4 regions of the Sphingobium sp. MP9-4 genome follow, and region 1 is predicted to be linked to each of the others. Evidence: riboswitches for the same ligand, from Rfam matches in the RefSeq annotation. Region 1 holds a riboswitch; each other region holds the start of a gene.
What was found. Region 1 has a riboswitch for cobalamin ahead of cobW (cobalamin biosynthesis protein CobW). Riboswitches for the same ligand answer to the same signal wherever they lie in the genome.
Positions count from the first base shown of each region.

Region 2: another riboswitch for cobalamin. It lies ahead of A0U87_RS03100 (cobalamin biosynthesis protein CobG); the one in region 1 lies ahead of cobW (cobalamin biosynthesis protein CobW).
Region 3: another riboswitch for cobalamin. It lies ahead of A0U87_RS10355 (TonB-dependent receptor); the one in region 1 lies ahead of cobW (cobalamin biosynthesis protein CobW).
Region 4: another riboswitch for cobalamin. It lies ahead of A0U87_RS25680 (TonB-dependent receptor); the one in region 1 lies ahead of cobW (cobalamin biosynthesis protein CobW).

Region 1 covers NZ_LUFI01000082.1:1,563-9,595, reverse strand. The annotation lists gene A0U87_RS22825 (amino acid aminotransferase) at 1-992, shown strand, start outside; gene hppD (4-hydroxyphenylpyruvate dioxygenase) at 1,003-2,043, shown strand; gene hmgA (homogentisate 1,2-dioxygenase) at 2,036-3,352, shown strand; gene fahA (fumarylacetoacetase) at 3,349-4,641, shown strand; gene maiA (maleylacetoacetate isomerase) at 4,638-5,282, shown strand; gene A0U87_RS22800 (Rieske (2Fe-2S) protein) at 5,279-5,656, shown strand; cobalamin riboswitch at 5,687-5,929, shown strand; gene cobW (cobalamin biosynthesis protein CobW) at 6,106-7,158, shown strand; partial or broken gene cobN (cobaltochelatase subunit CobN) at 7,158-8,033, shown strand, end outside.
Region 2 covers NZ_LUFI01000014.1:60,709-68,741, forward strand. The annotation lists gene cbiE (precorrin-6y C5,15-methyltransferase (decarboxylating) subunit CbiE) at 1-1,021, opposite strand, end outside; gene A0U87_RS03080 (cobalt-precorrin-6A reductase) at 1,020-1,784, shown strand; gene cobJ (precorrin-3B C(17)-methyltransferase) at 1,745-2,527, opposite strand; gene cobI (precorrin-2 C(20)-methyltransferase) at 2,524-3,246, opposite strand; gene A0U87_RS03095 (precorrin-8X methylmutase) at 3,243-3,872, opposite strand; gene A0U87_RS03100 (cobalamin biosynthesis protein CobG) at 3,872-4,924, opposite strand; cobalamin riboswitch at 5,204-5,416, opposite strand; partial or broken gene A0U87_RS03105 (transposase) at 5,916-6,301, shown strand; AL1L pseudoknot at 6,197-6,313, shown strand; gene A0U87_RS03115 (cadherin-like domain-containing protein) at 6,661-8,033, opposite strand, start outside.
Region 3 covers NZ_LUFI01000031.1:72,795-80,827, reverse strand. The annotation lists gene A0U87_RS10375 (aminopeptidase P family protein) at 1-282, opposite strand, end outside; gene A0U87_RS10370 (S9 family peptidase) at 393-2,465, shown strand; gene A0U87_RS10365 (acyl-CoA thioesterase) at 2,465-2,863, shown strand; gene A0U87_RS10360 (ABC transporter substrate-binding protein) at 2,876-3,736, opposite strand; cobalamin riboswitch at 3,803-3,996, shown strand; gene A0U87_RS10355 (TonB-dependent receptor) at 4,133-6,088, shown strand; gene A0U87_RS10350 (DUF1636 domain-containing protein) at 6,088-6,495, shown strand; gene cobT (nicotinate-nucleotide--dimethylbenzimidazole phosphoribosyltransferase) at 6,492-7,505, shown strand; gene A0U87_RS10340 (histidine phosphatase family protein) at 7,502-8,033, shown strand, end outside.
Region 4 covers NZ_LUFI01000104.1:115,099-123,131, forward strand. The annotation lists gene A0U87_RS25675 (peptidase) at 1-371, opposite strand, end outside; gene A0U87_RS25680 (TonB-dependent receptor) at 374-2,362, opposite strand; cobalamin riboswitch at 2,553-2,798, opposite strand; gene A0U87_RS25685 (copper resistance protein B) at 2,861-3,721, opposite strand; gene A0U87_RS25690 (copper resistance system multicopper oxidase) at 3,718-5,457, opposite strand; gene A0U87_RS25695 (RNA polymerase sigma factor) at 5,464-6,039, opposite strand; gene A0U87_RS25700 (periplasmic heavy metal sensor) at 6,036-6,470, opposite strand; gene A0U87_RS25705 (hypothetical protein) at 6,473-6,775, opposite strand; gene A0U87_RS25710 (copper resistance protein CopC) at 6,876-7,256, shown strand; gene A0U87_RS25715 (hypothetical protein) at 7,407-7,637, shown strand.

The DNA.
Region 1 (8,033 bases):
AGGGCAGCAAATCCTATCTGGGGCCGGAGGGCGACACGGGCTTTGTCGATCTGCTCGCCGCCATCGTCTTTGGCCCGCTTGCCGGGTCCGACCGAATCGCCGGGGTGCAGACGCCGGGCGGCACCGGCGCGCTGCGGCTGGGCGCCGACCTCATCGCCCGCGCCCGCGCCGGTGCCACCGTGTGGATCGGCGATCCGACCTGGCCCAATCATGCGCCGATCTTCCGCGAGGCCGGGCTGACGCTGGCTTCGCACCGTTTCCTGGATGGTGCCGGCGCGGTCGATTTCGACGCGATGCTTGCCGATCTGGCCGCTGCGCAGGCCGGCGACGTGCTGCTGCTCCATGGCTGCTGCCATAATCCGACCGGCGTCGATTTCAGCGCCGATCAATGGGCGGCGATCGCCGATCTGTGCGCGGCGCGGGGCCTGATCCCGTTCATCGACCTCGCCTATCAGGGTCTGGGCGACGGGCTGGAGGCGGACGCCGCTGCCACGCGGCAGATGCTGGCCGCCGTGCCCGATGCGCTGGTCGCCTATAGCTGCGACAAGAATTTCGGCCTCTATCGCGAGCGGGTGGGCGTGCTGTGGGTGCAGGGGGCGAATGCCGCGCTGACCGCGCTGGCCTTCTCCAACATCGTCGCGCTGGCGCGCGGCATCTGGTCGATGCCGCCCGATCATGGCGCGGCGATCGTGCGCACCATCCTGGAACGGCCGGCGATGCGCGCCGAATGGATGAGCGAGCTGGACCAGATGCGCACCCGCATCAATGCGCTGCGCGCTGCGCTGGCCGCGGCCCATCCGCAGCTGGCCGCCATTGCCGGCCAGCGCGGCATGTTCGCGATGCTACCGGTCAGCGCCGCCGCCGTCGCCGCGATGCGCGCCGACCATGGCATCTACATGGCCGGCAATGGCCGCATCAACATCGCCGGGCTGCGGCTCGACACCATCCCCGCCTTCGTTGCCGGCCTTTCGCCGCATCTGCCTTCTGCCTGAGGACCCCGTCATGACCATCGATCCCGCCAACCCGCTGGGCCTCAACGGCTTCGAGTTCGTCGAATTCACCTCGCCCGAGCCCGAGAAGATGGCCGCGCAGTTCGAGCAGCTGGGCTTCACCGCGACCCACCGCCACCCGTCCAAGAATATCACCCGCTACAAGCAGGGGCGGATCAACCTGATGCTCAATCGCGACGATGCCGGGCGGGTCGCTGCGTTCCGTGGCGAACATGGCCCCTCGGCCAGCGCCATGGCCTTTCGCGTTGCCGATCCCGATGCGGCGCTGCGCTGGGCGCTCGACCATGGTGGCAAGCCGACGGACGAGAATGACACCGTGATCCAGGGGATTGGCGGATCCTATCTCTATTTCATGCCCGATGGCGGCGATCCCTATGCCGACTGGGCCGAGTTCCCCGGCTGGCGGGAAGCCGAAGCGCGCAACAATGTCGGCCTCGACCTGCTCGACCATCTGACCCACAATGTGAAGCGCGGCCAGATGCGGGTGTGGAGCGAATTTTACCGCACCCTCTTCGGCTTCGAGGAGCAGAAATATTTCGATATCAAGGGCAAGGCGACCGGCCTGTTCAGCCAGGCGATGATCGCCCCGGACAAGGCGATCCGCATTCCCCTGAACGAGAGCCAGGACGACAAGAGCCAGATCGAGGAGTTCATCCGCGACTATAATGGCGAGGGCATCCAGCATATCGCTCTCACCACCGCCAATATCTATGACACGGTCGAGCGGCTGCGCGCGCGTGGGGTGCGGCTGCAGGACACGATCGAGACCTATTATGAGCTGGTCGACCAGCGCGTGCCGGGCCATGGCGAGGATCTGGAACGTCTGAAGCGCAACCGCATTCTGATCGACGGCAATGTCGGCGAGGAGGGCATCTTGCTGCAGATATTCACCGAGACGATGTTCGGCCCGATCTTCTTCGAGATCATCCAGCGCAAGGGCAATGAAGGCTTTGGCAATGGCAATTTCCAAGCCCTCTATGAATCGATCGAGCTGGACCAGATCCGTCGCGGCGTGATCACCGTCAATGAATGATGCGCCGCCCCGGATGATGAGCGGCTTCGGCAATCATTTTTCGACCGAGGCGGTGGAAGGCGCGCTGCCGATGGGGCGCAATTCGCCCCAGCGCGTGCCCTATGGCCTCTATGCCGAGCAATTGTCCGGCACCGCCTTCACCGCGCCACGATCGGAGAACCGGCGCAGCTGGCTCTATCGCATGCGGCCGGCGGCATCGCATCCATCCTTCGCGCCTTATGATGCTGCAGCCTTGCTGCGCAGCGCGCCGTTCGACGAAGTGCCGCCCTCACCCAACCGGCTGCGCTGGAACCCGCTGCCGCTGCCTGCGGATGACGTCGATTTCATCGACAGCCTCACCAGCTATGCCGGCAATGGCGATGTCGCGGCCGGGCAAGGCTGCGCCGTGCATCTCTACGCCGTGACCGCCTCGATGGTCGATCGCGCCTTCGTCTGCGCAGATGGCGAGATGCTGATCGTGCCGCAGCAGGGCGCGCTGCGCATCGTCACCGAGTTGGGCGTGATCGACGTCGCGCCGTTGCAGATTGCGCTGATCCCGCGCGGTGTCCGCTTCCGGGTCGAGCTGATCGAAGGCGCGGCGCGGGGCTATGTCTGCGAAAATTACGGCGCGCCCTTCCGATTGCCCGATCTGGGGCCGATCGGCGCCAATGGCCTCGCCAATCCCCGCGATTTCGAGGCGCCGGTCGCGGCCTATGAGGATGTCGAGCGGCCATTCGCCCTGATACAGAAGTTCATGGGCCGCCTGTGGATAACCATGCTGGACCATAGCCCGTTCGATGTCGTCGCCTGGCACGGCAATCTGACGCCGCTGCACTATGACCTCACCCGTTTCAACACGATCAACACGGTCAGTTTCGACCATCCCGATCCCTCGATTTTCACGGTGCTGACCTCGCCCAGCGAGACGCCGGGCACCGCCAATATCGATTTCGTCATCTTCCCGCCGCGCTGGATGGTGGCGGAGGACACGTTCCGGCCGCCCTGGTTCCACCGCAATGTGATGAGCGAGCTGATGGGGCTGATCCATGGCGAATATGATGCCAAGGCGGGCGGTTTCGCGCCCGGCGGCGCGTCGCTGCACAATGGCATGGCCGGCCATGGCCCCGACCGCGCGAGCTATGACAAGGCGATCGCTGCCGACCTGGCACCTCAGCGCATCGCCGACACCATGGCCTTCATGTTCGAAAGCCGGATGGTGCTGCGTCCCACGCGCTGGGCGATGGAAAGCCCGCTGCTGCAGCCCGATTATGATGAGTGCTGGTCCGGCTTCCGCAAGGCCCAGCTTCCCCCGATGAACGAGACCCCATGAGCTATTGGCACATAGACGAGACCCATGATCCCGCCCGCACCAGCTGGGTCGACAGCGCGCAGGATCATGGCGACTTCCCGATCCAGAATCTGCCTTATGGCCTGTTTTCGCCCGCAGGAGCTTCGCCGCGCGCCGGTGTCGCGATCGGCGACGCGATATTGGACCTGGCCGCCTGCGTCAGTGCCGGGCTGATCGACTGCGCGCCGCTGCTGGAAGATCAGCTCAATGCGCTGATGGCGCTGCCGGTGGCGGAGCGGGTCGCCCTGCGCCGCCGGATCAGCATATTGCTGTCGGACCCGGCCCATCGCCCGGCGGTCGAGCCGCTGCTGCACCGGGCCGCAGACTGCACGCTGCACCTGCCGGCGCGGATCGGCGACTATAGCGACTTCTATGTCGGCATCCATCACGCCAACAATATCGGCCGCCAGTTCCGGCCCGACAATCCGTTGCTGCCCAATTATAAATATGTGCCGATCGGCTATCATGGCCGGGCGTCCTCGATTCGCCCGTCGGGCGATCCGTTGGTCCGTCCGCGCGGCCAGCGCAAGCCGCCCGAGGCCGAAGTGCCTGTGGTCGGCCCGACTGCCCGGCTCGACTATGAGCTGGAACTGGGCGTGTGGATCGGCGCCGGCAATGATCTGGGCAGCCCGATCCCCATCAGCGAGGCGGCCGATCATGTCGCCGGCTTCTGCCTGCTCAACGACTGGTCGGCGCGCGATTTCCAGGCGTGGGAATATCAGCCGCTCGGGCCCTTCCTGGCCAAGAATTTCCATTCGACCATCTCGCCCTGGGTGGTGACGCCCGAGGCGCTGGCGCCGTTCCGCATCGCCCAGCCGCCCCGGCCGGAAGGCGATCCCGCGCCGCTGCCTTACCTCAGCGATGCCGACGATCAGGCCCATGGCGCGCTGGCGCTGACCTTGGAAGTGTATCTCTCCACCCAGGCGATGCGCGACGCGGGCCAGCCGTCGATGCGGCTCAGCCAGGGGCCGGCGAGCAACATGTACTGGACCGTCAGCCAGATCGTCACCCATCATGCCTCCAATGGCTGCAACCTGATGCCGGGCGACCTGCTGGGCAGCGGCACCATCTCCGCCCCGACGCGCGATGGCTATGGCAGCCTGATGGAAATCAGCAGCGGCGGCCGCGAGCCGATCAGCCTGCCATCGGGCGAGACGCGCAGCTTCCTGGAGGATGGCGACGAGGTGACATTGCGCGCCACCGCGTCGGCCCCCGGCCATGTGTCGATCGGCTTTGGCGAATGCCGCGCGATGATCGTGCCGGCGCGATGAGCGACCTCACCCTTCATGGCTATTGGCGGTCAAGCGCGAGCTATCGCGTGCGGATCGCGCTGGCCCTGAAGGGTGTCGACTATGCGCAGGTCGCCCATGACCTGCGCAGCGGTGCGCAGCGGGCACCCGACTATCAGGCGCTGGCGCCGCAGGGGCTGGTGCCCGCACTGGTGGATGGCGACAGCGTGCTGACGCAGAGCGGCGCGATCCTGGAATGGATCGAAGCGCGCTGGCCGCAGCCGTCCTTGCTGCCCGCCGACCCCGGCGATGCCGCGATCGTCCGTGCCATGGCCGGCATCATCGCCTGCGATATCCATCCGCTCGGCAATCTGCGCGTGTTGCAGGCGCTGCGGCAGGATTTTGGTGCCAGCGAGAATCAGGTCCGCGCCTGGATCGGCCGCTGGACCGGCGAGGGCTTCGCCGCGCTCGAAACGCTGATCGCCCGTCACGGCGGCACCTATGCGTTCGGGGACCGCCCCAGCTTCGCCGACTGCCATATCGTGCCCCAGCTCTACAATGCCCGGCGCTTCGGCGTCGACCTGACGCCCTTTCCGCGGCTGTGCGCCGTGGACGCGGCGGCATGCGCGCTCCCCGCCTTTGCCGCCGCGCACCCCGATCGCCAGCCCGACTCTGACATATGAGCGTCAGTGACACGCGCCTGTTCGCGACGCCGGCGGGTGTGCGCCTCTGCCCGATCGCGCAGATCGCCGATGGCAAGGCGCGCAATTTCGTGCTGCAGATGCGCGCCGGCCGCTTCCATGGCTTTGCCGTGCGGGATGGCGATCATGTCGCCGGCTTTGTCGATCAATGCCCCCATGCCGGCCTGCCGCTCGCGCAGCAGCTCGATGATTATCTGACCCCGGATGGCAGCCATATAAGATGTAGCTGGCACGGCGCCCTGTTCCGCCGCGACGATGGCGCCTGCGTCGGCGGCCCTTGTGTCGGCCAGCGCCTTACGCCCTGGCCGCTCGCCATGGCCGATGGCTGGATTGTCACCGCTGCCCAAAGCGACTAGGAACCGGCCCAGGGACGGCGCTTCGCATCGTCCCGACATGATCGCGCCGGTGCCCCCACGGGGGCTTAAAATGGGAAGGCGGTGCGGATGCCATGGCATCCAAGTCCGCAGCTGTCCCTGCAACTGTGAGCGGCGAGCGTGATGAACAAGGCTGTCCCCGATGCGGGATTAGCAGCCACTGGGCCGGACGCTAAATCATGCGAGGCCTGGGAAGGCCGTTCCTCCCGCTATGACCCGCAAGCCAGGAGACCTGCCAGCGTTTAGGTCGCTCTTGCTTTGGTCCAGGGGATGGCCGGGGCACGGTGTTCCGTCTGAGCGACAGGTTGGCGGCTGGAGCCGCGCGGTCACGCATCTGCGGGCGAACAAGCGCCCGTCCGCGATGCCGGCCGGCCGTGCGTGCGCGCCCGGTTCGCTCCCGCCCCGGTTGCTCCGGCGCGCGAGTATTTGTCATGGCCAACACTGCATCTGCCAAGATTCCGACCACCGTCATCACCGGCTTCCTGGGCGCGGGCAAGACCACGCTGATCCGCCACCTGCTGGAAAATGCGAAGGGGCGCCGCCTGGCCCTCATCATCAACGAATTTGGCGATGTCGGCGTCGACGGCGAACTGGTGAAGGGCTGCAACGACGCCGCCTGCCCGGAAGAGGATATTGTCGAGCTGGCCAATGGCTGCATCTGCTGCACCGTGGCCGACGATTTCCTGCCGACCATGACCGCGCTGCTCGACCGGCCGAGCCCGCCCGACCATATCATCATCGAGACGTCGGGGCTGGCCCTGCCCAAGCCGCTGGTCAAGGCCTTCCAGTGGCCCGACATCCGCACCCGCGCCACGGTGGACGGGGTGGTCGCGCTGATCGACGCCGATGCGGTCGCTGCCGGTCGCTTTGCCACCGACGAGGCGGCGCTGGCCGCCGCGCGTGCCGCCGATCCCAATCTGGACCATGACAGCCCGCTGGAGGAATTGTTCGAGGATCAGCTCGCCTGTGCCGATATGGTGGTGCTGAACAAGAGCGACCTGGTCGATGCCGACACGCTGGCCGCGGTCGAGGCGCAGGTCGATGCCGAGACGCGGCCCGGCGTAAAGATCGTCCGCGCCGCCCATGGTGCGGTCGATATCGGCGCGCTGCTGGGCATCGTCGCGGCGGCGGAGGATGATCTCGACGCCCGGCCCTCGCACCATGAGGCGGAGGGCGAGGATCATGACCATGATGATTTCGACAGCTTCGTCGTCGGCGGCGATGCGGTTGTCGATCCCGACACGCTGGTGGAGGCGCTGTCCGCGCTGATCGCCACCCATGACGTGCTGCGCGTCAAGGGCATGGTCGCGGTCGCGGGCAAGCCGATGCGGCTCGTCGTGCAGGCGGTCGGCCCGCGCATCCAGCATTTCTTCGACCGTCCCTGGCAGCCGCAGGAAGCGCGCCGCACCCAGCTGGTGGTGATCGGCCAGAAGGGGCTGGACCGCGCCGCGATCGAGGCCGACATCCAGGCCGTGCTCGGCTGATGCATCTTCTGTCCGCCACGCCGGGAACGATCAGCGACGGCGAGGAGGCGATCGACCTCGACCAGCCGCCCGGCGACATCGTCATCCTGACCGTGGCGGACAGCGACCTGGCCTGTTTCGCCGCCGCCGCCGCGCGCCTGCCCGATGACGCGCCGACCGTGCGGCTGGCCAATCTGCTGCAGCTCAAACATCCCTATTCGGTCGATCTCTATGTCGAGAAGGTGATCGCCAAGGCGCGCTTCGTCTGCGTCATCCTGCTCGGCGGCAAAAGCTATTGGCCCTATGGCGTGGACGAGATTGCGCAGGTCGCGCGCGAACGCGGCATCGCCTTCGCCGCGATCGCCGACGGGCGCGAGGGCGATCCCGCGCTGGACCTCGCCTCCACCGTGCCGGCGGCGATGCGCGAGCAGTTGCGGGACTATCTGCGCCAGGGCGGCACCGCCAATGCTTTGTCCTTCCTGCGCTGCGCCGCCCGGCTGACCGGCGCGGATGCGGGCGACCCCAATCATCCGCTGCCGATCGCCGACGCGGGCCTCTATTTGCCCGGCCATGACCGGCCCGGCGTGGCGGAACTGCGCGCGACCTGGGTCGAGGGGCGGCCGGTGGCGCTGCTGATCTTCTACCGCGCTTTGGTGGTCGCCGGCACGCTGAGCGCGGTCGATGCGATGGTCGCGGCCCTTGGCGCGCGCGACTTCAACGTTGCCGCCGTGCATGTCCGCGCGCTGCGCGAGCCGTTCGTGCGCGACTGGCTCGGCGGGCTGCTGGCCGACATCGCGCCCGACATCATCGTCAATGCGACCAGCTTCGCCGCCTCGTCGTCGTCCGAGCCGCGCGTGCCGGGCATCTTGGAACAGGCCGACTGCTCGATCCTGCAG
Region 2 (8,033 bases), on a different contig from region 1:
GCGCCTCCAGCCGTTCCAGCAGCGCCTGCGACAGACCACCACCGATGAAGACCGCCTGCGGCATCGGACCATCAGGCAGCACGTCCGGCGATCGACCGATCATCAGCTCCAGCCGATCCACGCCCAGCGCACGGGCATTGGCGCGGGCGCGATCCGCACGGGCCGGATCGGCCTCCACCGCGCAGGCGCGATTGGCGGGATGGGCCAGCAGCCATTCGATCGCGATCGATCCCGAGCCCGCGCCAATGTCCCACAGATAGTCGCCCGGCCGGGGCGCCAGCGCCGACAGGGTCAGGGCGCGCACCGGCGCCTTGGTGATCTGTCCGTCATGGTCGAACAGCGCGTCGGGTCGACCACTGGCGACCGTCAGGACAGGGCCGTCACCGGCGACCTCCAGCCCGACCGCCACGGGATGAACGATGTCGGGCAGTATCGTCGCCCCCGCCTCGATCGACCGGATCCGTTCGCGCGGGCCGCCGAGGCTTTCCAGCACATGCAGGCGCGACGCGCCAAATCCCCTGGCCGACAACCAGGCGCCAAGTCCCGCCACCGCCGCCCCGTCGCGCAGCAGCACCAGCGCCCGCGCGCCCGGCGCGAGGTGCGGACGCAACCGATCCAGCGGCGCGGCATGCAGGCCAAGGCACGCGACATCCTGTATCGCCCAGCCCAGCCGCGCCGCCGCCAGCCCGAAGGTGGAGGGCGCGGGATACGCGCACCATTCATGGGCCGCCAGATGGCGCGCGATGCTGCTGCCCGCGCCGAACCAGAAGGGGTCGCCCGACGCCAGCACCACCACCGGCCGCCCACGATGCGCCAGCAGCCGCGCGATCCCGTCCGCGAAGGGCACTGGCCATTCGACCATCGGCGCGCTAATCCCGCCGAGCAGCGCAAGGTGCCGGGCCGGCCCCATGACCAGGTCCGCCGCCGCCAGTGCCGCGCGGCTTGCCGCAGACAGGCCGTCCATCCCGTCCTCGCCGATGCCGACGATCGTCAACCAGGGGGGAGAATTCATGTCATCCATGCCCAATATCCTGCTGCTGGGCGGCACGACGGAGGCAAGCGCGCTGGCGGCCTTGCTGGCGGCGCGCGGCATCCGCGCGACCTTCAGCTATGCCGGACGCACGGCCAGCCCGCGGGCACAACCCCTGCCCGTGCGGGTCGGCGGCTTTGGCGGGGTGGCGGGACTGGTCGCGCATCTGCGTGCGGAAGGCATCACCCATCTGGTCGACGCCACCCACCCCTTTGCCGCGACGATGAGCGCCCATGCGGTGGCGGCTGCGCATAGGGTGGGAATCGCCCATGCTGCGCTGACCCGTGCGCCCTGGACGCCCGTCCCCGGCGATCGCTGGACCACGGTGCCGGACATGGCAGCGGCGGTGGCCGCGCTCGACGGCCCGCCTCAGCGGATCATGCTCGCCCTGGGGCGCATGCATGTGGAGGACTTCGCCGCCCAGCCCCAGCATCATTATCTGCTGCGCTTCGTGGATGCGCCGGACGCGGTGCCCCCCCTGCCCGATCATGCCCTGATCGTGGATCGCGGCCCGTTCACGGTGGCGGACGACACAAGCCTGCTGCGCGATCATCGCATCGACCTGATCGTCGCCAAAAATGCCGGTGGCACGGGCGCAGCCGCCAAGCTGGACGCCGCGCGCGCGCTGGGCCTGCGCGTGCTGATGATCGACCGGCCCGCGCTGCCCGATCGGTGGGAGTTCCACCGGCCCGAGGATGTGCTCGACTGGATCGCTCATCCCGCCGCCTCGTCGGGGATGCCGCGCGGCGTGTAGAGGATCGGCCCGCGCGGCCGCTCGATGATGCGGGTCCGGCTCGACCCGACGATCACCATGGTGCGCATGTCCGCCATGTCCGCCCGCGCCTGCCCCAGCGGCACGATATGCAGTGTCTCCTGCGCGGTGGTCACGGCGCGGGCGAAGAGGATCGGGCGTGCATCGCCACAAAGTTCCCGCAACAGCGCCAGCGTGCGCACGAACCCTTCCGGCCGCGACGCCGACCGGGGATTGTAGAAGGCCATGGCGAAATCCGCCTCCGCCGCCAGCCGCAGCCGCTTTTCGATCAGGGACCAGGGCTTGAGATTGTCCGACAGGTTGATCGCACAGAAATCATGGCCAAGCGGCGCGCCCGCACGCGCCGCAGCAGCCAGCATCGCGGTGATGCCGGGCAGCACGCGAATGTCGATGTCGCGCCAGTGGGCAGGTCCGGCCTCCAGCGCCTCGAACAGGGCGGATGCCATGGCAAAGACGCCCGGATCGCCCGAGGAGACGACGACGACCCGCCGCCCCTGCGCCGCCAGCTCCAGCGCATGGGCCGCCCGGTCCAGTTCCACCCGATTGTCCGAAGGATGCAACGCCAGCCCCGCACGCGGCGCGACCCGCGCGACATAGGGGATATAGCCCACCACGTCGGTCGCGGCAGCCAGCGCGGCGTCGACCTCCGGCGTCACCAGCGCTTCGCCCCCTGGCCCAAGCCCCGCGATCGCGATCCAGCCCCCCTCTCCCGCCGCAAGATTCATGGCCGGCGCCCTTGGCCGTGGATCAGCAGGATCGAGAAATAGGGCGTGACCCTGTCGACATCGGCCAGCCGGGTCACGCGCTGTTCCGGCATGGCGGCATGTTCGACCAGCCATGCTTCATCGCTGCGCCCGGCCGCCGCCACCGCGCGGCGCAGCTTGGCGAGGTGCCGGCCGATCTTCATCACCACCAGCGCGTCGGTATCGCGGATGCGGCGGACCAGTTCCTCTTCCGGCAGCGTCGCCATCGCGACGGTCAGCACATCGTCACCCCAGGTGATCGGCAGGCCGGTCGCATTCCACGCGCCCGACATGCCCATGATGCCGGGGACCACTTCGACCGGGACCAGCCCCGCCAACCGGCTGTGCAGATGCATGAAGGAGCCGTAGAAAAAGGGATCGCCCTCGCACAAGACGACCACATCCTCGCCCGCCTCCGCGATCGCCAGCAGCCGGCCGGTGCAATCGGCATAGAAGGCGGCAAGGCAGTCGTTATAGCGCGGATCGGTGACCGGAATTTCGGTCGTCACCGGATATTCCATCGCCAGTTCGATTGCATCGTCCCGCAACATGCCCTGCGCGATGCGGCGCGCCTGCCCCGGTCGGCCGGCCTTGCGGAAATAGGCGACATGCCGTCCCCCCCGCACCAGCCGGTCGGCGCGCACGCTCAGCAAGTCCTGCGCGCCGGGGCCAAGGCCCACGCCATAGACGGTGCCGCTCATTCCGCGCGGCTCGCCAGCGCATTGATCGCCGCGACCGTGATCGCGCTGCCGCCAAGCCGCCCGTCGACGACGCAGCAGGGGACCGGCTGCGCCGCCCACAGTGCCGCCTTGGATTCCGCCGCGCCGACGAAGCCGACCGGGCAGCCGATGATCGCTGCGGGGCGCGGACAGGCCGGATCCTCCAGCATGTCGAGCAGGTGGAACAGCGCCGTGGGCGCATTGCCGATGGCAACCAGTGCCCCGGCAAGATGCGGCCGCCACAATTCCAGCGCGGCGGCGGATCGGGTATTGCCCATCGCCCGCGCCATGTCCGGCACGGCGGTGTCGTGCAGGGTGCAGAGCACGGCATTGTCGGCGGGCAGGCGCGCGCGCGTGACCCCTTCCGACACCATGCGCGCATCGCACAGCACCGGTGCCCCTGCGGCCAGGGCCTGCCGCGCCGCCGCTGCAAAGCCCGGCGAAAAGCGGATATGGGCCGCCAGGTCCACCATGCCCGCGGCATGGATCATGCGCACGGCGACCGGCTCCTCCTCGGCAGCAAAGCGCCCGAGGTCGGCTTCGGCGCGGATGGTGGCGAAGGACTGGCGATAGATCGCCGCGCCATCCCTCTCATAATCATGGGGCATCAACAGGCTCCGAAATGGGCAAGAAGGTCGGTGGCGGTGAGGTCAGGACGGACGGGCGCCGATCCTGCGCGGGCATGGAAGGCCAGGTCGTAGCGCCCGTCCCGCCCCGTCAGCACGATGTCGGCCGGAATCGAACTGGCGCAGCCCTTGGCGCAGCCGGAGACATGAAGGCGGCCCGCCACATGGGGGGCCAGCTGGCGGGCGAGATCGCGCGTCTCCACACTCGCCTGCGGGCAGGCAGGCGCGCCGGGGCAAGCCTCCACATGGATCAGCGGGTCGGCAGCGTCTGCGCACAGGCCGGGCAGTTGCCCTTCGGCCAGCAGCATGCGCCACGGGGTCAGCCGCATGGCCGGCGCGTCGAGAAGATGCCGCGCGTCGATCCGGCCGAAGGGAAGACCGTAGGCCATGCCGCCATCCCATGCGCCGGGCATCAGCCGAGCACTCGGCGACGCCGCCTCTGCCGTGCTCGTTGCCCAATCCGGCAGGGGCGCATCATGCCGGGCCATGCGCCCCACGCGCGCGCCGTCGCTCTCCACGAACCATCGGGCTAGCGCGAGCAGCGCATCCACTTCGCCGCCGCTGTCCACCGGCACGCCTTGTGCCCGCCCCTCCGCACGCAAGATCAGGCCGCCGTCCCGCGCCCGCTCGATGCGAAAATCCCCCGCTTCGCCGGACAGGAGCGGCGCGGCGCCGGCATCGATCACGAAGCCCATCTTGCCCGGCAAGTCCGGTAGTTCGTCCAGGCGATCGAGCAACTGGCGGGCGATGCGATGGCTGTCGTCGCCTTCGCGCCAGTCCGGCGCGACCATCACCATGCGCGCGCCCTCGCGCCTGGCATCGTGGTCGACCAGGCCAAGATCGAGCAACCGGTCGAGCAAGGAACGCCAGCTATCGTCGCGCACGCCGCGGATCTGGAGGTTGGCGCGCCGGGTCATGTCGATCAGGCCGTTGCCATGGGCGATCGCCGCTTCGCCCAGCGCCGCCAGGTCGTCGGCCGAAAGACGGCCGAAGCGCGGCTTCACGCGCACGATCAGCCCGTCGCCCGCCGCCATCGGGCGCCAGGCATCGGGACACCAGCCCCGAACGGCCGGCCCGTGGACCACCGCATGGTTCGCGGTCGCCCTATCCCTGCCCGCGCCGGTCTGGCTCACAGGCACATCCTCCGCGCGCCGGGACGCAACCAGGCGGGGCTTGCCGGCATCGCCGGTCGGCGCGAGGTGGCAGGCAGGCGCGACAGGCGCCCGACACCACGCGGCCGTGCAGCCCCAGCCACACGCTTCGCCGCCCAGACGGAAGAGAGACCGTGCCATGACCAATCCCTGGGTCAGGACAAGAGCGACCGAAACGCCGGCAGGTCTCCTGGCTCGCGGGTCGTTGCGGGATGCACGCCTTCCCGGACGCTCTGTCCAGTGGCTGCCCTCATGGGCTCGTGCATCGCGCTATCCGCTTACAGTTGCAGGGACAGCCACGGAATAAGGGGCCAGGCCCCCGCACCGCATTCCCGATTAAGTTCCTTGCGGAACACCGGCGTCAGTTATGCAATGCACCAGCATGAACCGGCGCATCGATGATGCCCTAGTCGAAACATCGGGCTTCGCCAAGACATGGAATGTGTATCGGCAGTCCCGCTGCCGGCTCGACGCCCAAGGCATACCGACGGAGGATGCCGAAACGGAAACCGGAAGCAAGGAAAGCGACGCGGCGTCGGATACCGAAATTATGGCTGGGGCGGCAGGAGCCCCAGTCAAATTCTCACGCCCTACAAGGCCTTGAAAACGCTGGCGTACAGCCAACGGCTGCACACCCTGTTGCTACAGCGTGTTGGCACAATCGACAACCCGGATTTTTCGCTCTCCAGCCACATCCTAGGCGCATCAAGCATCAAGCTATTTGCACCACTGTGACAGAGGAACTCGCGCAGGAGGGTAAGGTCAAATGGCCAGCTCGCATGAAGCTGCCGTTCGCGTAGCAACGGGCTATCCCCCTATAATGAACCGCGCCGGGTTTGCCGGAGGCTCCAACTCCTGAGAAGGTGGAGCCTGTATGAGCAAGACAACGAACAAGTTTGCGCCGGAAGTCCGCGAGCGCGCGGTGCGTATGGTGATCGATCATGAACGTGATTACCCCTCTCGCTGGGCAGCGGTGGTTTCGATTGCGGAGAAGATCGGCTGCGTTCCGCAGACGCTGCATGAGTGGGTGAAGAAGGCTGAGGTCGACAGCGGCAAGCGCGCGGGCGTCCCGACCGAGGTAGCCGACAAGATGAAGGCACTGGAGCGCGAGGTCCGCGAGCTGCGACAGGCCAATGAGATCCTGCGCCAGGCATCGGCATATTTTGCCCAGGCGGAGCTCGACCGCCCGTTCAAGCGATGATCGCGTTCATCGACGATTACCGCGATGCCTATGGGGTCGAGCCAATCTGCAGCATCCTGTAGATCGCCCCATCCACCTATCACGAGCGCATCGCACAGCGGCCTGATCCGTCGACTCCTCTCGCATTCCCGGCAAGGCCGCCCCCGCCCCTGCGGGATGCACACGGAAAAAGATCTGGAAACCACTCTGCTGGGGCCCGTCCTGCCTGACCGGACGTGTGGCGATTGCATGATCTACGGTACCGTTCTCACCGTAGACACGCCTGATTTCAATAAGCCGGCCGGCTCCGCATGTGCTCACCTTGCCGCCGACCGATGCAGCATTGACGCCGTGCGCCCGCACGTTTTCCGGACCTGGTGCTGCGCCGGCAATGCCGCAACAAGCGGCGCTGCATTTCCTCCCCCCTGTCAGACGAGTGCTACGCCAATCCGAAATTCTGGAACGTCAGCGTCGGCTTTGTGCTGAGGAAGGCGACCTGGACCATTGCCTGGGAGCCGGAGCCGTCGGGGTCGTAATATAGCGCGCCGGTCGATTTGTTATAGACGAGATACTGGTCCGGTGCGGTTGCCGCGGTTCCGGCATAGAAGGCCGATGACGGCAGGCTTCCGCTCGGCATCGAGGCAAAGGCGGTGAAGATGCCGCGCGCGAAAACGAGCATGTCCTCGCCCGGCGTAAAGTCCTTCACCGTGTCGCGATCGGCCGATACGGTCAGCGAATCGAACAGGAAGCTGTCCGACCCTGCCCCGCCGGTCAGCTCATCAAGGCCAGCGCCGCCGACCAGCAGATCATTGCCGTCATTGCCCTGCAGGAAGTCGTTGCCTTCTTCGCCATAGATGCCGTCATCGCCGCCCATGCCAACGATGAGATCGCCACCCAGGCTGCCGCGCATCAGGTTGTTGCCGCCATTGCCGGTCAGGGTATTGGCGAAATCATTGCCGACCACCGCGATACTGGCCGAGCCGGTCTGCGTCAGCTTTTCGAGATTGTCTTCCATCGTAAAATCGACGCTGGCATAAGCAATGTCGGTGCCTTCGCCATAATATTCGACGATCCGGTCGCCCAGATTATCGACATAGAAAATGTCGTTGCCGATGCCGCCATAGAGCATATCGGCGCCACCAGCGCCGTCGAGCGTGTCATTCCCCGAACCGCCGTAGAGGATGTCGCTGCTGGCATTGCCGGTCAGCACATCGGCCCCGCCCAGCCCGTTGATCGTCCACAGATCGTTGGTGGCAGCGGTGAAGATATTCACGCCATTGTCGCCGATAAAATATTTCGGCTCTGGCATGTTGTTGAGGCCGATGGTGAAATTCGATTCCACATAGGCCCCCTGGCTGTCGGTCACGCGGCCGACCACCTGGTAGGAGGTCGCCGTTTCATAATCGAGCAAGCTGCCATTGGCGACCGATATCAGCCCCGTTGCCCCATCCACCGAAAAGCGTCCGCCCGCCGTGTTGGTCAGGCTGAAAGTCAGCACATCGCCGCTATCGATGTCGCTTGCGCTCAATGTGCCTATGGTCGTGCCGTTGGCCGCATTTTCATTCACCATGTTCCCGGTCAGCGCCAGCGTCGTCGGCGCATCATTGGCGCCCATCACCGTCAGCGTCACGGTGGTGCTGGATTGCATGCCGGCATTGTCCTTGACCGTATAGGTGAAGGAATCAGTGACGCTCTGCCCGACGGCCAGTGACTGATAGGCCGAACCGGACGCATAGCTGATCGTCCCGTTCGACAGGGTCAGCGCGACACCGTTGGTTGTGGTCGCCGGCAGGGCTTGCAGCATCAACACAT
Region 3 (8,033 bases), on a different contig from region 1:
GATCGAGGTCTGCGGCACGCTTTCATATTGCCAATGGGCGCCGTCCACCTGCTCGCGCACCTGCAGCGTGTAGCGACCGTCGACGAAGATCGCGGCCTCCTCCGGCAGGACCACGGCGCTGCCGGCCGAACCCTGAAAACCGGTCAGCCAGGCGAGCCGCTGGGCATAGGCGCCGACATATTCGCTCATATGCTCGTCGGTCAGGGGGACCACGAAACCATCGAGCTTCTGGCGTACCAGCTGGGCGCGCAGGGCCTTCAGGCGATCTTCATAACTGGACATCGAACTTCCCTTGGATCATTCCGGCCTCTTGCGTTGGCCATAATGCCGACAACATAGAGGGGCCGGCGCGCTTATTCCAGCGCAGCCCCCGTCTGGACCATGGATAGTTAATGACCGATCAAATGCAGCCGCCCCTGTCCCCGCCGATCGCCGAACGTCGCCCGCACAGTTTCGCGCATCATGGCATCACGGTGGACGATCCTTACGCATGGCTGCGCGACCCCGGCTATCCCGACGTCAAGGACAAGGATGTGCTGGCCTATCTGGAGGCCGAAAACGCTTGGTTCGAGGGCGCGATGGCGCCGCACAAGCCCCTGCTCGACACGCTGTTCCACGAGATGAAGGGGCGCATCAAGGAAGATGACCAGTCGGTTCCGCAAAAGGATGGCGACTATATCTACTGGCGCGCCTTCGAGACCGGGGCGCAATATCGCAAATGGTATCGCAAGCCCGCAGCAGGCGGTGACGACCAGCTGATCCTGGACGAACCGGCGCTGGCGCAGGGCCATGACTATTTTCGTCTCGGCGCCATGTCGGTCAGCCCGGACGGCCGCTATCTGGCCTATGCCATCGACACCAATGGCTCCGAACGGTTCGAGGCGCGGATCAAGGATCTCTTTTCGGGTGAAATCCTGCCCGAAGTCATTCCCGACACATTGTCGTCGCTGGTGTGGACCAGCGATTCAAAGGGGCTGCTCTACGGCCTCGCCAATGAAAATTGGCGGACCGACAATGCGCGGCTGCACAGGCTGGGCCAGAGCGTCGATAGCGATGTCGAGCTGTTCCATGAGGATGATGAGGGCTTCCGCGTCTCGATCGGCCTCACCTCATCGGAAAAATGGATCGTCATCGCGACCGGCGACCATGTCACCAGCGAAGCCTGGCTGATCCCGGCCGACAATCCGACCGCGACGCCGCTGCTCGTCTCCGCGCGCAAGGCCGGCCGCGAATATGATGTCGATGAGCATGAGGGCACGCTCTATATCAAGACCAACGACACCCATCCCAATTTCCGGCTGGTGAAGGCATCGCTCGACGCGCCCGACCAGTGGGAGGAAGTGATCGGCGCCGACGCCCATTTCTACCTGACCGATTTCACCCTATTCAAGACCTTCTACGTCACCGAAGGGCGGCAGGACGGGCTCGACCAGATCGAGCTGCGCGATTATGCGACCCATGCGGCAAAGCGCATTCCGTTCCCGGAAGCCAGCTATTCGGCGAGTCTCGACGACAATCCCGAATATGAGGTGACGAAGCTGCGCATCGGCTATGAATCGATGGTCACGCCCGACACCATCTATGATTATCATCTGGCAACGGGTGAGTTGGAGATACTCAAGGTCCAGGAAATTCCCTCGGGCTATGACGCCAGCCGCTATGCCACCGAGCGGCTGATGATCCCGGCGCGCGACGGCACGCAGATTCCGGTGTCGATCGTCTATCCCGCCGACTTCCCCCGTGACGGCAGCGCGCCGCTGCACCTTTATGGCTATGGCGCCTATGGTCTGGCGATGGAGCCGGGTTTCTCGACCAGCCGCCTGTCGCTGCTCGATCGCGGCTTTGCCTTTGCCATCGCCCATATTCGCGGCGGCGACGATATGGGCCAGCAATGGTATCTGGATGGCAAGCTCGACAAGCGCACCAACACCTTCACCGATTTCGTCGATGTCGCGAAGGGGCTGATCGATCTTGGCTATTCGGCCAAGGGCAGGATCAGCATTTCGGGCGGATCGGCCGGCGGCGAGCTGATGGGCGCGGTCATCAACTCCGATCCCGACCTGTGGGGCGCGGTGGTGGCGCATGTGCCGTTTGTCGATGTGCTCAACACCATGCTGGACGAGACGCTGCCACTGACGCCGGGCGAATGGCCCGAATGGGGCAATCCGATCGAGGATGAGGCCGCATTCCGCACCATCCAGTCCTATGACCCCTACACCCATGTCAGCGCGCAACATTATCCGCCGCTGATGGTTACCGCCGGGCTGAACGACCCGCGCGTTACCTATTGGGAGCCGGCCAAATGGGTCGCGAAGCTGCGCGCGACCAAGACCGACAGCAATATCCTGCTGCTCAAGACCAATATGGGCGCGGGACATGGTGGCAAGTCCGGGCGGTTCGAGAGCCTGCACGAGACCGCCGAGGAATTTGCGTTCATCCTGTGGCAGCTGGGAGTGGAAGGCTGATGGCGTCGAGCTTCACCAAGCAATTCACCGCAAGGCCCGAGCATATCGATGTGCTGGGCCATGTGAACAACGCGGTGTGGGTGCAGTGGATGGAGCAATTGTCGGTCGAACATTGGATGACCCATGCCGATCCGGCCCATGTCGACGCCTATATCTGGGTCGTGACCCGGCATGAGGTCGATTATCGCGGTAACGTGACCGAGGGCGATGTCGTGTCGGGCCGCACCTGGATTCCGGAAGGACCGCGCGGCGCGCGGTTCGACCGGCTGATCGAGTTCACCGGGCCGGACGGCAAGGTGAAGGTGTCTGCCAAATCCACCTGGGCGATGATCGACAAGGAGAGCGGCCGATTGATGCGGGTGCCGGCCGAAGTCGCCGCAAACTTCATCGAGGGCTGAGCCGGCCCAGCTTCAGCGGGCGCTGACGGCTTGGGAGAGGGCGCGTGCCGCCTGCACATAGGCAGGACCACCGCACACGGTCCAGGCCTGGGGCAGGCTGATGCGCGCTATGTCGCGTAGCACCGGATGGTGCAGCATTTCGGTGCCCTGGTCGGTGATCCGGTCGGTGGCGCTCTCGACGATCAGATAATCGGGCCGGGCGGCGACCATCTCCTCCAGGCTGACCTGCGCGATCGCCGGCTTGCCAAGGTCGGCGGCCAGGTTGCGCAGCCCTGCCCGCGTCATCAGGTCGTCGACCAACGTGCCGGTGCCGGTCATGTAGCCGCGCCGCTGATAATAGGCGGCGACCTTCGGCTTCGGCGCACGGGGCAGGGCGGCAAGCTCCCGGTCCATCCGCGCGATCATCGCTTCGCCCCGGTCGGCATGGCCGATCGCCTGCGCCACCGTGCGGATCGACGCGACGATATCGGCATAGCTGTCCGCGCTTTTCAGGTCGACGGCGGGATAATGCTGGGCCTTGAGGATCGCGATCGCCGGATTGCGCCGCGCCGGCATGCCGATCACCAAGTCTGGATTGGTCGCCAAAATCTGCTCGGCCGATCCGTCGAGGATGGGCAGGCCGCGGGTCGCGGCAGCCACCGCCGACATCTGCCGATCGCCGGCATTATGGGTCAGGCCGGCAATCTGGTCGCGATCGGCCAGCGCCACCAGCAACTGGTCGGCGCACAGGTTGAGCGACACGATCCGTTGCGGACGTTTGCCTGCATTGGCAGGCTGGCGCGCGGTGGCCGCCCATAATGTGGCACCGCCGATCAGGGCGATCATCAGGGCGATCATCCCCTTGCCGGGGCCGATGGGCGCAAATATCCGCATGGCCACCTCCCTTAGCCGGCGCGCTCCGCCAGGCAAGGAAGATTGACGCTCCAGTCGGGCTCGCCTATCGCCCGGACTGCGACAGGTTCCCCGGCAGCGGGGATGAAAAGGGAATGGGGTTCAAGACCCCGGCTGCCCCTGCAACTGTGAGCGGCGAGCCTTTGTGCCATATGCCATTGGGACCGCAAGGTTCTGAGAAGGCGGCATGAATCAGCGATGACCCGCGAGCCAGGAGACCTGCCCGTCGCGGTCGTCCTTCGCGCGGACAGGGTGTGCCGAGCGGACGGGGGTGAACCCGCGTGGCGACAGGTGGACCGCATAGGTGCGGGGACCATGTCGCGCCCGGCCGGGCACCGATATCGTCCCTGGGATGCGGTCCCTCGTCCGGGGGCTCATGTGTTCAAATATCTGACTTTCTGTTCTTTCCTTCTCTCCACCACCGCTTTCGCCGAAGAGGCGCAGCAGGCGCCACCGCCCGATGCCGCCGCCGATGCCGGGGCATCCTCGATCCTCGTCACCGCGACCCGCCTCGCCACGCCGGCCGATCAGGTGCCGGCCTCCGTCACCGTGCTCGACAAGGCGGCGATCGACCGGGCGCAGGATCTGGGCGTCACCGAATTGCTGCTGCGCACGCCCGGCGTCAGCATCTCGCGCAATGGCGGCTATGGCACGGCGACGTCGCTGCGCATCCGCGGCGCGGAATCCGACCAGACCGTGGTCGTGATCGACGGGGTGAAGCTCAACGATCCGTCCTCGGCCGGCGGCGGCTATAATTTCGCCAATCTGCTGGTCGGCGACGCCTCGCGCATAGAAGTGCTGCGCGGTCCCCAGTCGACCCTGTGGGGCAGTCAGGCAATCGGTGGCGTCGTCAATGTCGTCACCGCCATGCCCGAAAAGGCGCTGGAGGGGAGCTTCGACATAGAGGCGGGGTCGCGCGACACGGTCAGCGCCCGCGCGGCATTGGGCGGCAAGACCGGCCCGGTCAGTTGGAGGATCGGTGGCCAGAGCTTCACCACCGACGGCATTTCGGCGATCAGCCCGGCCTTTGGCGGCAAGGAGAAGGACGGCTATACCAACCGCAGCGTCACCGGCCGGGTCGAGGTGGCGCTGGCGGACGGAATCAGCGCGGACCTGCGCGGCTATTATTCCGATGGCCATGTCGATTTCGACGCGACCAGCGCGGACAGCCCCGCCTATGGCACCAATCGCGAATTTGTCGGCTATGCCGGCCTTAACGTCGCACTGCTCGACGGCCGCTTCCGCAACCGTTTCGGCTATGGCTATACCGACACCGATCGCGACAATTATGACCCGCGCAACCCGCGCAAGCAGAGCTTCGACGCCGCCGGGCGCAACCAGCGGCTCGAATATCAGGGCAGCTTCGCGATCGCCGACGGCTGGACCGCGCTGTTCGGGATGGAGAATGAGAATAGCCGCTTCCGCAGCGTGTCGCCTTCGGCCTCGCTTTCGGTGCCGATTCCCGACCCGGCCCGCGGCAAGGCGGAGATCACCAGCGTCTATGGCCAGCTTAATGCCCAGCCGATTACGGGCCTGACCCTGACTGGCGGGCTGCGCTATGACGATCATGATCGCTATGGCGGCCGTACCCTCTTTTCCGCCGGGGGCGTCTGGGCGCTGCCGACCGGGACGGTGCTGCGCGCCAGCTATGGCGAGGGGTTCAAGGCGCCGACCCTCTATCAGCTCTTTTCCGAATATGGGAATCAGGCGCTCGACCCCGAACGCGCCCATGGCTGGGAAGCGGGCGCGGAGCAGCGCTTCCTTGGCGAGAAGCTGCGGCTGGGCGCGACCTGGTTCGACCGGACCACGACCGACCAGATCATCTATAATAGCTGTTCCACCAGCTCGACCGATCCGCGCTGCTTCACGCCCGGCACCACCACCCGCCGCTATGGCTATTATCTCAATGTCGCGCGCGCCAAGGCGCATGGGATAGAGGCGCAGGTGGCGGTCGAGCCGGTCAAGGGGCTGACCATTGACGGCAATTATAGCTGGACCGTGGCGGAGGATCGTTCGGAGGACACTGCGAACGAAGGCAATTGGCTGCCGCGCCGGCCGCGCAACAGCGCCAATGGGTCGATCAGCTATGCCTGGCCCTTCGGCCTCACCACCGGCGCGGCGGTGCGCTGGTCCGGCCACAGCTATGACAATGCGGCCAACACGACGCGGCTGGACGATTATACGCTGGTCGACCTGCGCGCCGAATATGCGTTCACCCCGGCGTTGCGCCTGTTCGCCCGCGTCGAGAATCTCTTCGACGAGAACTACATGACGGCCTATCGCTATGGCACGCTCGGCCGCAGCATCTATGCCGGCTTCCGGGGGCGCTTCTGATGCTGCGTCCCGTCGAACCCGGCCCCGCCATCCTCGCCTGCAATACCTGCCGTCATTCGGCCGAAGCGCGGGAGGACGGGGAGGGCGTGCGCGGCGGGGCACGGCTGGCGGAGGCGCTGCGCACGGTGCAGGCCTCCGACCCGCGCTATGCCACCGTCGCGGTGCAGGACATGCCCTGCCTGTTCGCCTGCCAGGATCATTGCACCGTCCATCTGCGCGCGCCCGGCAAGGTCGGCTATGTCATGGGGCGGTTCACCCCGGATGCCGATGCGGCACGCGCGATCCTCGATTACGCCATTGCCTATGCCGCCAGCGATCATGGCCGCGTCGCCTTTCGTGAGTGGCCCGAAGGCGTGAAGGGCCATTTCATCACCCGTACCCCGCCGGAAGGATTTGTCGTCGAATGAGCTTCGCCTCGATCACCGATTTTGAGAATGCCCTGGCCAACCTGCCACCGGCCGAGGAACTGGCGAGCGCGGCGGCACGCGCGCGGCAGGCCGAGCTGACCAAGCCATTGGGGGCGCTCGGCCGGCTGGAGGATGTCGCGATCTTCATGGCAAGCTGGCAGGGGCGCGCGGTGCCGCGCCTGGAACGGGCGCGTGCCGCGATCTTTGCCGGCAATCATGGCTTCACCGTCCATGGCGTCAGCGCCTATCCCGCCGCCGTGACCGCGCAGATGGTCGCCAATTTCGCCGCCGGCGGCGCGGCGATTAACGCGCTGGCCGGTGTGGCCGGGCTGGAACTGGCGGTGCGATCGATCGATCTGGACCGGCCAACGGCGGACTTCACCATCGCCCCGGCCATGACCGAGGAGGAGTGCCTGACCGCGCTGTCGATCGGCGCGGCGGCGGCCGAAGAGGATCTGGACCTGCTGGTCGTGGGCGAGATGGGGATCGGCAATTCGACCGCCGCAGCAGCCCTGAGCGCCCGCAGCTTCGGCGGAAAGGTCAGTGACTGGGTTGGTCCCGGTACGGGCGTCGATGGCGAGGGGATTGCGCGCAAGATCGCGACGATCGATCGCGCGCTCGCCTTCCATGCCGATGCGCCGGACAGAGCCTTTGAAACACTGCGCCGGCTGGGCGGGCGCGAACTGGCGGCGATTGCCGGCGCGGTGCTGCGCGCCCGCCAGCTGGGCGTGCCGGTGCTGCTCGACGGTTTCATCAGTTGCGCCGCGATCGCGCCGCTGGTGGCGCAGGTGCCGGTCTTTGCCGACCATTGCCTGGCCGGCCATTGCTCGGCCGAGCCGGGCCATGGCCTGCTGCTGGAGCGGATGGGCCTTGAACCGCTGCTGAGCCTCGACATGCGATTGGGCGAAGGCAGCGGCGCGGCGGTGGCGGCCAATATTGTCCGTGCGGCCGTAGCCGCGCATAGCGGCATGGCGACCTTTGCCGAGGCGGCGGTGTCGACCGCGACATGATGGGCATGCCGCTCCACCTGCTGCGGCATGGCGCGCCCGAGACGCCCGGCCTGTTGCTGGGGCGGACCGACAGCGTGCCGACGCGCGCGGGCATCGATGCCTGCCTGGCGCAGGCGGAGGGGCTGGAGATCGAGATGATCGTGACGTCCGACCTGCAGCGCGCCCGGCAGGCGGCGACCGCGATCGGCGAGCGCGCCGGCTTGCCGGTATGGGTCGATCCGCGCTGGCGGGAACTGGATTTCGGCATCTGGGATGGTCTGGCCCCGGCCGATGTCGATCCCGAGGCGCTCGCCCGTTTCTGGCAGGATCCCGATGGCTTCGCGCCGCCGGGCAGCGAGGGCTGGACGGCATTGCTGGGGCGGATCGCCGATGCTGTCGAGGATCTGCCGCGCGTGCCCACATTGGTGCTGACCCATGGCGGGGCGATGCGCGCGGCGCTGGCCCATCTGTGCGGGTTCAGCGTGCAGCAGAGCTGGAGCTTCGGCCTGCCCTATGCCGCCTTGCTGTCGCTGGAACGCTGGACCGGTG
Region 4 (8,033 bases), on a different contig from region 1:
TCGCGCGCGATCCTGTGGATATTTTGCGGATCGACCTGCTCGACCGCTTTCCCCGACGCCCAGTCATGGGTGCCAGCGGATACTCGCATCTGGGGAATGGTGCGCGTCGGATCGAGCGCGGGCGTCACCCGCAATACGGGCCACCCCGCCATCATCTCGATCCGGGCGGCGGACAGCATCATGGCGTCGGGCAACATCCCCGCCCTTTCAGCCGACAGCTTGAGGGGCGTAAGCCCCCCAAGCTGCGCGGCCGGTGTCAGGCGCGGATAGTCGACATAGAGCATCACGAAGCCGGACAGGCACCACAGCGTCATGACGGCGCCGATGAGGATGCCCAGCCAGCGATGCAGCAGCAGGACCGGCCGCATCATGGTCAGAAGCTCAGGCCATAGCTGACCCGCAGCGTGCGCGGCACGCCCCGGTAGAAGTAGAGGAAGCGGCTGTTGCTGCCGTCCAATACTCCTGCATCGCTGACCGCCGAGCGATAGCCGGTGGAGGCGTAATCGCGGTGGAACAGATTTTCGACATTGATGCCGAACCGGTTGCGCCGCGCCTGATCCAGCCACAGATGCGCGCCCGCATCGACCACGGCATAATTGCCATAGTTCATCCGGCCAAAGCCCGATGCGGTCGACCAGACATCGCCCACCCAATTGGCCGACAGATTGGCGCCGAAGTGGCCGGTCTGCGGCGCATAGACGATCGCGGCGCGGCCATATTGTTCCGGATTGCGATCGCGCTGCACCGAACTGCCCTGATTGCGGACGCGCGACCAGGTGTAGCTGGCCGACAGGCCCCAGCCACCGGTCAAATTCGCGTTCAGCTCCAGTTCGGCGCCCCTGGCCCGCACCTTGTCGCTGACGTTGATATAGGTGCCTTCCGGAAAGGCCGGATCATCATAGGTGGTGTCGATCAGGTCGGTGATGCGCCGGTTGAACCAGGTCGCTTTCCACCGGATCGCCCCGCCCGCCAGCGCGCCACCCAGCGCGGCGTTGAGGTTCAGGCTTTCCTCGGGCTTCAAATTCGGGTTGCCGACCTCGCAACAGGGATCATTGCCATAGAGCTGCGAGGCGTCGGGCAGCACGAAGGAGGTGCCGCCATTGGCCTCCACGAACAGCGCCTCGCTCACATCATAACGGCCCGAGACGTTCCAGATCGTCTTTTCCGATCCCTTCGCCTTGTTGTAGCGCAGGCCCGCGGCGATCCGTCCCTTGCTCGACAATTCGTCATTGGTGCGCAGCTGGAAGACGCCGGCATGGACCTGTTCATCGGTCGGCGCGATCAGCAGGACGTCGTCGCGGCCGTTGAAGCTCTGGAAATCATAGCCGATCAGCGTGTCGATGCCGCGCAGCATGTTGAGCTGCACCACCGCGCTGCCGCCATAATCCTGATAGCCCCAGAAGGTGCCGGCCGGGTAGATGACCTGCGGCGGCCCCGCCGGAATGGGGTTGCGGATCTGGACATAGGCGGTCTTCCAGTCGTGGAAATAGCCCTTGAGGAAGAATTGCACCCCATCCTCGCCGGTATAATCGAGGCGCAGGCTGGCCACTTCCTCATTGCGGTCGTTGCGGCTCTCCTTCGTCCGGGTCGCGCTGATATTGTCGAGATCGGCCTTGGTGTGCTGGTAGAGCGCGTTGAGGCGCAGGTCCGGCGCGATATCATATTGATATTTGATGCCCGCCGACCAGAGATCATAGCCGCGCGCGCGATCGGTGGCGCTGGGCTGCATCACGTCATAGGGACGATAGCCGTCCGACTGGCTGCGATTGGCCCAGACCACGAAGCGATGCTGGCCGATCGCGCCGCGAACATAGCCATCCAGGCTAGTGCCGGCAAAGCTGTCGAGGCTGGCATTGACTTGGCCGCCCAGATCATCGCTGAAGTCGCGGGTGACGACATTGATGACACCGGCCGCCGCCTGGGTGCCGTAGAACAGGCTTTCGCCGCCTTTCAGCACCTCGATCCGCTCGATCATGCTGGCGGCCATGGTGTCGTTGGGCGAGGTGCCGCCATAGAGGCGGTTGTTGAGGCGGATGCCGTCCATCGTCCACAGCACATCCTTGGTGCGCGATCCCTGCAACGCAATGTCGACATAGCTGAACGGCCCGGACTGCGACCGGATGAACAGGCCCGGCACCCCTTCGAGCGCGCGGGCGGTATCGATCGCGGCGGCATCGCGGATCTGCGTGTCGGTGACGATCTCGATCGCATGGCCATAGCGCGACAGCTGCTGCGGCAGCGTCTCTTCCAGGCTGGTGCCGGTGACGACGATGCTGTCGCCTTCTCCTTCGTCGGCCAGAGCCGGCGATGCAAAGGCGAGCGAAAGGGCCAAGGCGGCCCGCGAAACGATAATGGACTTCATATATTCCCCCATCCGGCGCCGCGTTCGACGGGCGGGGGCAACCTTCACGAGCGGCACGCGCGCGAACGTCCGACACACGCGCCGGCCGGGCGCCCATGGGCAACCGACGCGCGTTTGTCGCAGCGGCCCCAGCCGCTCGTTCGTCGCTCAGACGGAAGTTACCGTGCCGCGGCCATCCCCTGGACCAAGGCAAGAGCGACCAGACGCCGGCAGGTCTCCTGGCTCACGGGTCATCGCTTGATGCACGGCCTTCCCAGGCCTCGCAGGATTTAGCGTCCGGCCCAGTGGCTGGCGGATCGGTCATTCTGCCGTCCGCACATGTACATCGCGCTCACCGCTTACAGTTGCAGGGACAGCTGCGGATTTGGACAGTCACCCGTCCGCACCGCATTCCCTATTAAGCCCCTTTCGGGACACCGGCGCGATCATGATCCCATGCCGTGCGGCGCAGGATCGGCGGGATCGATAATCGAATATCAGGCGGGCTGCAAGCGCCTCTCAGAACCAGGCGCGCAGGCCGATCACTAGGCTGGTGGCCGACGGCCTATCGCCGGCAGCACGGGCATGGTCGGCCGTGTCGCCCAGCTTGCGTTCCCAATTGACGCCGACATAGGGCGCGAATTCGCGGGCAATCTCGTAGCGCAGCCGCAGCCCCAGCTCGATATCGGACGGGCCGGCGCCGATCCCCAGTTCGGGCACGGCCTGCGCCGCCAGATTGAACTCGGCGGCGGGCTGCAGGATCAGCCGCTGGGTGATGCGCTGGTCATAGCTCGCCTCCAGCCGCAGATGGGCGTCGCCCCTGGTCGACAGGAAGGCTTCGGCCCCGACCTCGAACCAGTAAGGCGCCAGGCCGTCGATGCCGATCACCGCATAGCTGCGGTCCGGCCCTTCGCCGAAATCCTGCCGCACGCCCGCCTGCAGGTTGAACCAGGGGTCGATCGCCCGGCTGTAGAGCGCCTGCACCTCGGCCCGTTCGAGCGATCCGCCGACCGTCCCCTCACCCTCGCTCTTGACCGCGAAGCGGTTGATGTCGCCGCCGATCCAGCCTTCGCCTTCCCAGGCATAGCCATCCGCGCCCTTGCCGGCGCGATATTCCAGCCGATCGAGCATCCATTGCGAATAGGTCATGCCGCCCCCTTCCGCGATCATCGCCGCGCGGGCGCTGGCCATGGCGGCGGGGTCATAGAGCGCGTCGGCGGCATGGTCGGTCGGCACCGGCGGGGCCGTGCCTTGCGGGATGGCGGCGTCGGTGGTGGGCATGCTGTGGCCCATCGCTCCATGGTCCATCTGGCTATGATCCATCGTCTGGGCCTGCACCGGCGCAGCGGCGGCGAGCAGCAGGAGCGCGATCAGCTTCATGCCGCGTCCTCCTCGTGGCGGACCGTCACGACCCGCATCATCCCGGCATGCATGTGCATCAGCATATGGCAGTGGAACGCCCAGTCGCCCAGCGCATCGGCGGTAAGGTCGAAACTCACCTTGCCGCCGGGTAGCACATTCACCGTATGCTTGCGCGGATTATGCGCAGCCTCGCCGGTCACCAGTTCGAAGAAATGGCCGTGCAGATGGATGGGATGGGGCATCATCGTGTCGTTGATCAGGGTCACGCGCACCCGTTCCATATGGCGGAAGGCGATCGGCTCCGCCCCTTCGGACAGCTTCACCCCATCGAACGACCACATATAGCGTTCCATGTTCGCGGTCAGGTGGATGTCGAGCGATCGGGTCGGCGTGCGCAGGTCGCTGTTCGGCGTCAGCGACCGCAGATCGGCATAGGTCAGCACGCGATGATCGACATCCTCCAGCCCCGTCGGCCGGTCGGCGGTGCGATCGGCCGGCATCGGCGACAGGGTGGCGACGCCCGGCCCCATTTTCACGCCGGGCGCGACCGACTTGTCGCGCATCTTCATGCTGTGGCCGGACATGCTTTCATTGGCCGGCTGGCTGAGGTCGATCACGCCGCCATGGCCCATATCCATGCCGCCCATGTCCATGCCCATATCCTTCATGCCCAGCAGCGGCCGGGCGCGCCGGGCCGGCACGGGCGCGACCATGCCGACCTGCGGCGCCAAGGTGGCGCGGACCAGGCCCGACCGGTCGATCGCCTCGGCAATCAGGGCATAGGGTTTCGCTTCGCCGGGCTGGACGATCACGTCATAGGTTTCGGCAATGCCGATCTGGAACTCGTCGGTCTCGACCGGCTGCACATCCTGCCCGTCGCATTGGATCACGGTCATCGGCAGGCCGGGCAGGCGAACATTGAAATTGGTCATCGCCGACGCGTTGATAATGCGCAGCCGCACCCGCTCGCCCGGCGCGAACAGGCCGGTCCAGTTTTCGGCCGTGCCCATGCCGTTCACCAGATAGCTGTAGGTCGCGCCGGTGACGTCGGAAATATCGGTCGGGTCCATGCGCATCGCGCCCCAGTCGATCCGGTCCTTGAGGGCCTGATCCTTCCCCGCCAGCAACCCGGCCAGCGTCTGGCGCTGCATGTTGTAATAGCCGCCCATCTGCTTGAGCCGTTGCAGCAACCTGTGCGGATGGACCGGGCTCCAGTCGGCGAGCAGGATCACATGCTCCCGGTCATAGGCCACCGGATCGGCGCCGGCGGGATCGATGATGATCGGGCCATAAAGGCCCATCGCCTCCTGCATGCCGGAATGGCTGTGATACCAGTAGGTGCCGGCCTGCCGCACCGGGAAGCGATAAGTGAAGGTTTCGCCCGGCGCGATACCGGGGAAGCTGATGCCGGGCACGCCATCCATCTGGAAGGGCAGGATCAGCCCGTGCCAGTGGATCGAGCTATCCTCCTTCAGCCGGTTGGTGACGGCGATGTTGACATGCTGCCCCTCGCGCAGGCGGATGAGCGGCGCCGGTGTGCCGCCATTGACACTGATCGCATGGGCCGATCGGCCGCCGGTCGCAAAATGCCCGTCGCCGATGCTGAGCGCGATCGCCTCGCCCGACAGCGCGCCCTGCGCCGCGTCCTGCGTGCCGGTGGCGGCCCAGCCGGGCAAGGCCTGCGCCAGTGCAAGCGCGGCGCCCCCCCGGATCAGGCTGCGGCGGTCGACAGGGAGGGAAGGCAGGTCGGTCATGCTGCTCTATACGCGGTTCGCGTCGCTTTCCCTCAACATCTCCTGCAATTGCCGGCGGGCACGGTAAAGGCGGGTTTCCACCGCCTTTTCGCTGACGGCCAATATCGCCGCGACCTCGGCCTGGCTCATGCCCTCGATCCCGCGCAGCAAAACCACCTCGCGCAGCGCCACCGGCAGCGCCGCTACCGCGGCCTCGATCCGGGCGACGCCAGCGCGGGACTGGGCCGCCTGCTCGGGATCGGGCGCCGCGTCGGCGACATGGGCGGCGTCCTCGATCGGCCGGGCGAAGCTGAAAAAGCGACGCACCGCGCGGCGGCGGGCCCAGTCATGGCATTTGTTGATCGTGATCCGCGCGATCCAGCCGCGAAAGGGCCGGCGTCCATCATAGCGGGCCAGCGACGCAAAGGCGGCGACGAAGCTTTCCTGCACGATGTCCATTGCCGCGTCCGCATCGCCGACATGGCCGCGGGCCAGCCGATAGACGGCATCGCGGTGCCGCCGCATCAGCGCGCCATAGGCCGCCTGCCGCCCGGCCAGCGCCTGCGCCGCCAGCGTGGCATCATCGGGATCGTCGGCTATCACCCGGCAGGCTGGGTCAGCGCCTTGACGACGGCGGCGTCGAACAGCGCGGCCTGATCGGGCCGCAGCACGCCGCGCATCGCGAAGATGTGCTTCAATGTTTCCTTCTGCAATTCGCCCATTGCCTGGTGCGACCGGTCGACCGCCTGGGCGACGCGCGGGCCATAGCCATGTTCGGCGGCGATCGCCGCGGCCAGCCGCTGATTGTCGGCGCGCATTTCCGCGTCGAGCGCCGCCTTGCGCTGGGCGAAGGCGGCTTCCAGATCGGCGATGCGCTGCTTCTGGCCGGCGTCCAGCGTCAGCCGATCATGGAGCAGGGCATGAACTTCATTCTCCACCGGCGGCGCGGGCGCGAGCCAGGTGCGCGCAACCAGCACGGCGGCCAGCGCCGCGGCAAAGGCGACCAGCGCCACCAGCCAATAGCGTTTGCCCATGCCTATCGCTCCAGCAGGCGCGAGGGCGCATAGTCGGACATGCCGATCAGCAGCGGGCCGGGCGCCGCCTGCGCCGGCTGCGCGGGCACGCTACTGCCGATCCAGCCGATGCCGATCGCCATCACGCCGGCCAGCATCAGGCTGCGCCGCGCGACGCTGCGTTCGCGGCGGCGGTCCAGCCCCTGCATCACCGCAGCCTCCAGCCCGTCGAAGCGCGCCGCCGCCGGCGCGTCGCGCAGCCCGGCCAGCATGTCATCCAGATCGTCCATCGTCCCGTCCTTCATGTCCTGCCTGACGATACGCATCCGGCCGGCCCATCCCTCGAACAAAATAGCGCGGCGCGTGAGGGATGCGACAGGACAATGCGTATTCCCCTGCAAGACGCGCATTTTTTCGGAGTTTGCCATGCCCCGCCTGCCCCTGATCGCTGCTGCCCTTGTGCTGACCGCCCTGCCCGGCGCCGCCTTCGCCAAGCCGCAGCTCGTTGCGGCCAACCCCGCCGCCAATGCCAGCGTTGCCAAGCCGACCCGGCTGACCCTGGGCTTTTCCGAAGCGCTGCAGGCCGACCATAGCAGCATCACGCTCACCATGACCGGCATGCCGGGCATGGCCGATCATCCGCCAATGCCGATCAAGGGCTTCACCACCGCCGCGGCCGCCGATGGCAAGGGCCTGGTCATCACCCTGCCCCGCGCCCTGCCGACCGGCAGCTATGATCTTCAATGGACGGTGATGGGCAATGACCATCAGCCGGTCAGCGGCACATATAGTTTCAAGGTGCGCTGAAGGGGCACATCCTCGCTTTCCACCAGCGGGTCAGGTCTGACACTGAAAGCGGCCTCGATCGAGGGCGGGCATTATGTCCAATGTTCGCCACCGTTCCAGCGACGTAAAAAAATCATTAGCTTCAAGAATTACACCGGAATAATTTGGGTGATGGATTCATTCCCTGTCATATTCATAATATTCAAGATTGCGGTCCTCGGCACCGGCATGTTCTTTGCCGTCAAATGGCATTATGATCAGGACAGGAAGGCACGGAAAGGCGATGTCCTGACCGCCGTTGGCAAGATAAGCGCGATCCTGGCGCTATTGCTCGTCGGCCTGCTGTTCGCCACCTTCAAACTTGCCAGCTTGCTTGGCCTGGACATGCAATTGTCCCAATAATTTTGTAGCTTGCCTGCAAGCATGGCCCTCAGTCCGCACCGACACCGATGACGCGCGGGACGCTTCCGGACACCCGCTTTCCTACTCGGCCTTTCTCTGATCTATCCTGTCGGATGGCCCGCCCCCTCCATGCCTCCCTCCGTTCACGCGCATCAGCAGCGCTGATCTGTCGCCTGGATGTCGCGTCGGCGACGCGTCGGGATGACCCGCATCATGACCCGACCGACGCGTCGCCGTCGCGTGGCAGGCGCGTCATGGGGGCGTTTGCGGCGCATTTCGCTCGAATCCGCGCACGACACTGTGAACTTCGTAGGAGATTTGCCTGTCGCGTCACCGCCCGTTCCGCAGGGCCAGCAAAGCCGCTTGGCATCGGCCCGCCACTCCTGTAGCCATATA